One region of the Pseudoalteromonas sp. CNAT2-18.1 genome, then DNA from elsewhere that is predicted to be linked to it. Evidence: predicted binding sites of a transcription regulator. Region 1 holds the regulator's gene; the other holds the start of a gene.

Region 1 (3,425 bases):
CCAGTTATTCATTCGCGGCAAAGCCATATCTGGCGCGCCAATCATCATGGGGATCATCCAGTTAGCTAAGCCCGTAAAGGCAGGCATCACGGCGCCGAAGACCATAATCAAACCATGTACTGTGGTCATTTGGTTGAAAAAATGAGGGTCAACCAGCTGAAGTCCTGGTTGGAATAGCTCGGCTCGGATCACCATTGCCATGGCGCCACCGGTTAAAAACATCAACAACGAAAATAATAAGTACAAGGTGCCGATGTCTTTGTGGTTAGTAGTAAAAAGCCAGCGTTTTATTCCGGTTGCAGGCCCGTGATGTTCATGTGTTGCAGCTGCTGTACTCATTGTTCCTCCCCATCAATATAGGCCTGAATCACGCTTGGTTGAACGATGTCACCGGTTTCATTACCAAAGGCATTGCGTTGGTAAGTAACCACCGCAGCCAACTCTTTAAGCGTAAGTTGACCGACAAATGCCTGCATCGCAGTCCCTGGCTTACCGTGCACCACAATATCGATATGGTCGTTAATATCGCCGGTGGCTATTGGACTGCCTTTAATGGCGGGGAAGACTCCAGGTAAACCGAGCCCCGTAGGCTGATGACAAGCTGCACAGCGCGTGATGTACACTTGCTCGCCCGATGCCATTAGCTCATCTTCAGAGAGGATTTGTTCTAGCAGCTCAGCATCGGCCTGCGCCTGAGCTTGCTTCGCTTGTTTCTGCTCTGCCAGCCAAGCGTCAAACTCTTCAGGGGGTTTTGCTTCTACGACCACCGGCATAAAGCCGTGGTCTTTACCGCATAACTCGGCGCACTGGCCGCGATACGTACCCGGTTCGTTTACGCGTGTCCAAGCTTCGTTGATAAACCCAGGGTTAGCGTCTTTCTTTACTGCAAAATCGGGCACCCACCAAGAGTGAATGACGTCATCTGAGGTCATTAAAAAACGTACTTTTTGATTAGTGGGAATAACCAAGGGTTTATCTACTTCGAGGAGGTAATTGTCGCCCTTATTTTGCGCATTTTTGATTTGCTCTTGAGGCGTTGACAGCAGTGAGTAGAAGCCCACATCGTGACCCATATACTCGTAGTGCCATTTCCATTGTGAACCAGTCACCTTAATGGTGATATCGGCCTTTGTTGTATCCTCCATAGCAATCAGGGTTTTGGTGGCCGGAACAGCCATAGCTATAAGAATAACAAATGGAATCGCTGTCCAAAGTATTTCTACTTTGGTGCTTTCATGAAAGGTAGCGGGGGTGACCCCTTTTGACTTGCGGTGTTTGAGCAGCGCCCAAAACATCACCGCGAAAACAACCACACCAATCACACAGCATATAATAAATATGGTCATGTGTAGTTGGTAAACATTTTCGCTAATGTCAGTTACCCCTTGGCGCAAGTTGTACTTGCTATTCGCGGACACCAATTGAGGGAATAACAGACATAGCAACATGAGGGAGCTCAGCTTCTTCATGTGTACCATCTCCTTATTGTTGCGCAATGCAAGGAAGAGGCGGTTACAGCTTAATACCCAATCTTCGTTATTATTATGCTTTTACCAGTCGACAACTTTGACCCTAAATAAACTGTTGAAAAACCGACCAGCAAAGCCTGTAATATAACCAATTAGTCAAAGATTGAGCTAATAGCAAGTTAATACACTATTTTTGTTTACGTTTTATTAATAAATTAACAGGTAGATTCAAGCTGTTAGAAAGCACTGTGGCTAAGGAGGGAACATGGGGAAAGCCCCTAATAACAGACCTATTAGAGGCAAAATAAGTAAATTTAATTACATCCAGTCGGCGTTTCGGATCACACCTACAGCTAAGCCTTCAATATTAAAGGATTCGTTCTCTAAATCGACTTCAATAGGTGTGAATTCTTCATTCTCTGCATGCAGCAGAACCTTACGCCCAGCTTTTTCTAAGCGCTTCACGGTGACATCTTCATCAACCCGCGCGACCACCACTTGGCCGTTTTCAGCCACTTGAGTGCGATGTACCGCTAATAAGTCACCATCCATAATGCCGATATCTTTCATACTCATGCCATTTACGCGCAGCAAATAATCTGCAGCAGGCTTGAACAACAGTGGGTCTATCTGGCAGTGACTCTCTATATGCTGTTGGGCAAGAATGGGCTCGCCCGCAGCAACGCGGCCAATTAAAGGCAGGCCCAATTGTTCGGGTTCTTCTTCCTCGACCAATTGAATACCTCGACTCGCGCCAGGCTTCATTTTGATTACGCCTTTCTTAGCCAACGCCTTAAGATGTTCTTCTGCGGCGTTAGCACTGCGAAACCCCAGTGTTTGTGCAATTTCTGCACGCGTCGGCGGCATGCCGGTATCTTTAATAAAGACTTTAATCAGCTCAAGAATTTGCGATTGGCGTTTAGTTAATGGGCGCATACAACTGGGTTTCCATACAGTACATTTAACTGTGAGTATATACAGTTAAATGAAAATCGCAAATAAAATCAGGGAATTTGCTGACCGTTGCAACCTTAATTAATGCAACTTCGCTTTTGTTCATATGCAACCTCACCTCATACTCATAAAGTGATAGGTGACGAATGCGCGACAATGCTTTAAAGTAGCGCTGTTTTAGTCATGTTATTAAGCAGTTAGATGACTCGCCAAGGTGTATTTTCAGCGTTCCTTTTACTTATTTCGGCACTGACGATAGGTGCGTGCAAAGCCGATACGGTCAAGATGTCGCGCAGCGGCCTTTGTCACCCTGAAGATTCGGCTCATTATCAACGCACTCAATCTTTTACCCCCTATGCGAACTTAGAAAGCTGTCTAGCAGACGGTGGACGTTTACCAAAGAACTACACTAAACAAACATCAGAAAATAGTTATCATCGGGATAACTGGCCACATTGGTTAGACACCGATCACGACTGCCAAGACGCCCGTGCTGAAGTGCTGATTGCCCAATCACACAGTGATGTAAGCTACACCACTCAAGCGCGCTGCACCGTCACCAGCGGCCAGTGGCATGACCCTTATTCGGGGCAGATACTACGCAATGACGATGACTTAGATATAGACCATATTGTGCCGCTTAAATTTGCCTATGAACACGGTGCTGCCACTTGGAGTCGTTCGCAAAAGGCACAATTTGCCAACGATATGGAGAATTTGCTTGCTGTTGATGATGGCCTAAATCGTAGCAAAGGCGCAAAAGGCCCTTGGCAATGGTTGCCGCCGCATCAAGATTACCGCTGTCAGTACATTCAGCGCTTTAATTACATCATGAGCAAATATGACCTTCGCTACTCGCAAAACGAAAAAGACCAAGTTCAGAGTTTGCTGCAAAGCTGCGTAGGTGAAACTTTAAACCTCAGCGCACTACCTACAACCTTGCACCAATAACCAACCGCTTGTAAGTAAATATTCTATATTGATAGAGCATCCAATGAACTC
Region 2 (3,425 bases), on a different contig from region 1:
ATAATCGCTAACAAGTATTTACGGTCCATATAATCAAAACCGCTTTTGTCTACATCGACCATATCGAGCGCTTGTGCGGCAATATCAATGCATACACGACCATCACCTTTAACTTCAGCAAAATCTCGCACTCTACGCAGTAGTCGATTAGCTATGCGGGGAGTCCCTCGCGAGCGCTTGGCGACTTCTAAAGCGCCCTGCTCGTCAACTGCTAAACCTAGATGATCGGCGGAGCGTTTGACAATGGCAGCAAGGTCGGCAACAGAATAAAACTCCAAACGTTGCACAATACCGAAACGATCGCGCAGCGGAGAGGTTAATGAGCCTGCACGGGTCGTAGCACCAATTAAAGTAAATGGCGGTAAATCAAGTTTAATCGAGCGCGCTGCGGGGCCTTCACCAATCATGATATCGAGTTGATAGTCTTCCATGGCTGGATAGAGTATTTCCTCAACATGCGGACTCATGCGATGAATTTCGTCGATAAACAGCACATCATGAGCTTCTAAATTTGTCAGTAAGGCGGCGAGATCGCCGGCTTTTTCCAACACCGGACCGGAAGTCGTTTTAATACTCACATCGAGTTCATTAGCAACAATATTGGCTAACGTGGTTTTACCTAACCCAGGGGGACCAAATATAAGGAGATGATCTAAGGCCTCGCTACGTGAGCGTGCGGCCTCGATAAAAATATCCATCTGCTGTTTAACATGAGGTTGGCCGTGATAGTCGGCCAATAACTTAGGCCGAATGGCTCTATCGACCACATCCTCATTACCCTGTACCTCTGGCTCAATCAGCCGATCCGCTTCTATCATGATGGTATCTCTGTTATAGCATCGCTTTGAGCGCTTGCTTAATCATTTCTTCGGAGGCCATGCTTGGCTTCGCGACTGCTTTTACCGACTTCACTGCCTGAGCATTTTTATACCCCAGAGCCTCAAGTGCGGCAACCGCATCGTCTTGGGCATTACTCGCGACCAAAGTATCGCCATTGGGCGCATCTATTGGTGCCGCGTCAGTGTGAGGGGTAAATAAGTCAGGACCCCAATCTTTAAGCCTATCTTTCATTTCTAACACTAACCGCTCTGCGGTTTTTTTGCCAACGCCGGGAAGCTTTACTAAGGTGCTTGCATCGCCATGATGAACGCAATGGATAAATTGCTCTGCCGACATCCCCGATAAAATACCTAGGCCTAGTTTCGGCCCTACCCCATTGGCTTTTAATAATTCTCGAAACAGGGCGCGTTCGTTTTTCGTATTAAACCCAAATAACAGCTGCGCATCCTCTCGCACCACAAAGTGGGTATACAAGGTGACCTGTTCGCCACACTCGGGAAGTGCATAAAAGCAACTCATGGGGAGGTTGATTTCATAGCCAATGCCCGCTGCTTCCACTAACACTTCAGGGGGCTGCTTCTCAACCAACAATCCTCTAATTCGTCCTATCATTGTTACCTCAAGCGTCCGCGCACGGTTTTACGTGCTTGACCGGACAGTTTTATTAAGTTTTGTTGTGAGTGACCATGACACATGGCAATAGCCAAGGCGTCGGCGGCATCTGCTTGCGGCGTCGCTGGCAGCTTCAAGATATGCTTCACCATGTGTTGTACCTGTGCCTTTTCCGCAGAGCCTCGCCCAACCACTGCTTGTTTCACTTGCCGTGCGGAGTATTCTGACACGTCAATATCGGCCAAGGTGGCGGCGACAATGGCTGCGCCCCGAGCTTGCCCTAGCTTTAATGCCGAATCTGGATTGTGGGCCATAAACACTTGCTCTATGGCAAACGCGGTAGGGTTAAATTGCTCAATGAGTTGGCTGACGCCTTGGAAAATCATTTTTAGACGCAACGGGAAGGCGTTATCACCTAGCTTAATACAGCCACTGCCCAAGTAATGGAACTTATGCCCTTGCTGCTGCACGACACCATAGCCGGTAAAGCGCGAGCCGGGGTCAATTCCCAAAATTATACTCACCCACTGACCTTATTATTATTCTCGCTTATGGAAATGGTAACTGTATGTATGACCAGTGTAAAGCTGAAGCATAAAAAAAGCGGCCTGAGCCGCTTCTTTTATCGCTATCGCTTATTCGCTTTGTTCACTCTCAGAGGCAGTCACTCCGATACCCAGCTCTTGCAGAGCGTCGGGATTTGCCACACTCGGAGCATCGGTCATCAAACAAGATGCTTGCGTCGTTTTCGGGAAGGCAATGACATCACGAATATTGTCTGTGCCACAAAGCAACATCACTAGGCGGTCAAGGCCGAACGCCAAACCTGCGTGCGGCGGTGTACCATACTTCAATGCATCGAGTAGGAAACCGAACTTATCTTGTTGCTCTTGCTCATTGATCCCCAATACTCGGAACGCCGCTTGTTGCATCGCATTGTTGTGGATACGCACCGAACCACCACCAACTTCGTAACCATTAAGAACCATGTCGTACGCATCAGAAAGCGTGTCGGCAGGGTTTGCTTCCAGCTCCTCTGGGCTGACATCTTTTGGCGCAGTAAATGGGTGGTGAACAGCGTGTAGATTACCTTCATCGTCTTCTTCAAACATCGGGAAGTCTACGACCCACAATGGTGCCCATTTGGTCAAATCAGTTAGCTCAAGGTCTAAACCAATCTTCAAGCGCAGCGCACCCATGGCTTCGTTGACCACATTGCGTGAGTCGGCACCAAATAAAATGATATCGCCAGTTTGCGCATTGGTGCGTTCAAGTAAGGCGGTGATCACCTCTTCGTTCAAGAATTTAGCAATCGGTGATTGCACGCCTTCCACACCTGCGTCGCGGTCATTGACCTTCATCCAGGCTAAACCTTTAGCACCATAGATGCCGATAAACTTCGTGTATTCATCGATTTGCTTGCGTGATAAAGACGCACCGCCTGGCACGCTAAGCACGGCTACGCGGCCTTTCTCATCATTGGCAGGGCCAGAGAACACTTTAAACTCAACGTCTTTAACCAAATCAGCAACGTCAATAAGCTCCATCGGATTACGTAGGTCAGGCTTGTCTGAACCAAAACGACGCATGGCTTCGCTGTAGGCCATCACAGGAAACTCGCCCAAATCAACATTCAGCAACTCTTGCCACATATCACGGATCAGTTTTTCAGTGACACCGCGAACTTGGTCTGAACTCATAAATGAGGTTTCGATATCGATTTGCGTGAACTCTGGCTGGCGGTCGGCACGTAAATCTTCATCACGGAAACATTTAACGATTTGGTAGTAACGGTCAAAGCCAGACATCATCAACAATTGTTTAAACAGCTGCGGCGACTGCGGCAGCGCATAAAAGCTGCCATGATGCACACGGCTTGGCACAAGGTAGTCACGTGCTCCTTCAGGGGTCGCTTTGGTCAGTACCGGCGTTTCAATATCGAGGAAGTCATTGCTATCAAGGAAGCGGCGAAC

Evidence for each region. The regulator LexA, encoded in region 1, represses DNA repair genes until DNA is damaged. The targets are predictions, from matches to a motif close to TACTGTATNNNNATACAGTA.
Region 2: the regulator LexA is predicted to act here: its motif matches at 2,015-2,034, upstream of ruvC (crossover junction endodeoxyribonuclease RuvC).

What each region holds. Positions count from the first base shown of each region.
Region 1 is NZ_JAKRFR010000005.1:435,947-439,371, forward strand. It holds gene ctaD (cytochrome c oxidase subunit I) at 1-339, opposite strand, end outside; gene coxB (cytochrome c oxidase subunit II) at 336-1,469, opposite strand; gene lexA (transcriptional repressor LexA) at 1,788-2,405, opposite strand; gene MHM94_RS13650 (HNH endonuclease family protein) at 2,625-3,374, shown strand.
Region 2 is NZ_JAKRFR010000002.1:604,997-608,421, forward strand. It holds gene ruvB (Holliday junction branch migration DNA helicase RuvB) at 1-818, opposite strand, end outside; gene ruvA (Holliday junction branch migration protein RuvA) at 832-1,452, opposite strand; gene ruvC (crossover junction endodeoxyribonuclease RuvC) at 1,455-1,976, opposite strand; gene aspS (aspartate--tRNA ligase) at 2,088-3,425, opposite strand, start outside.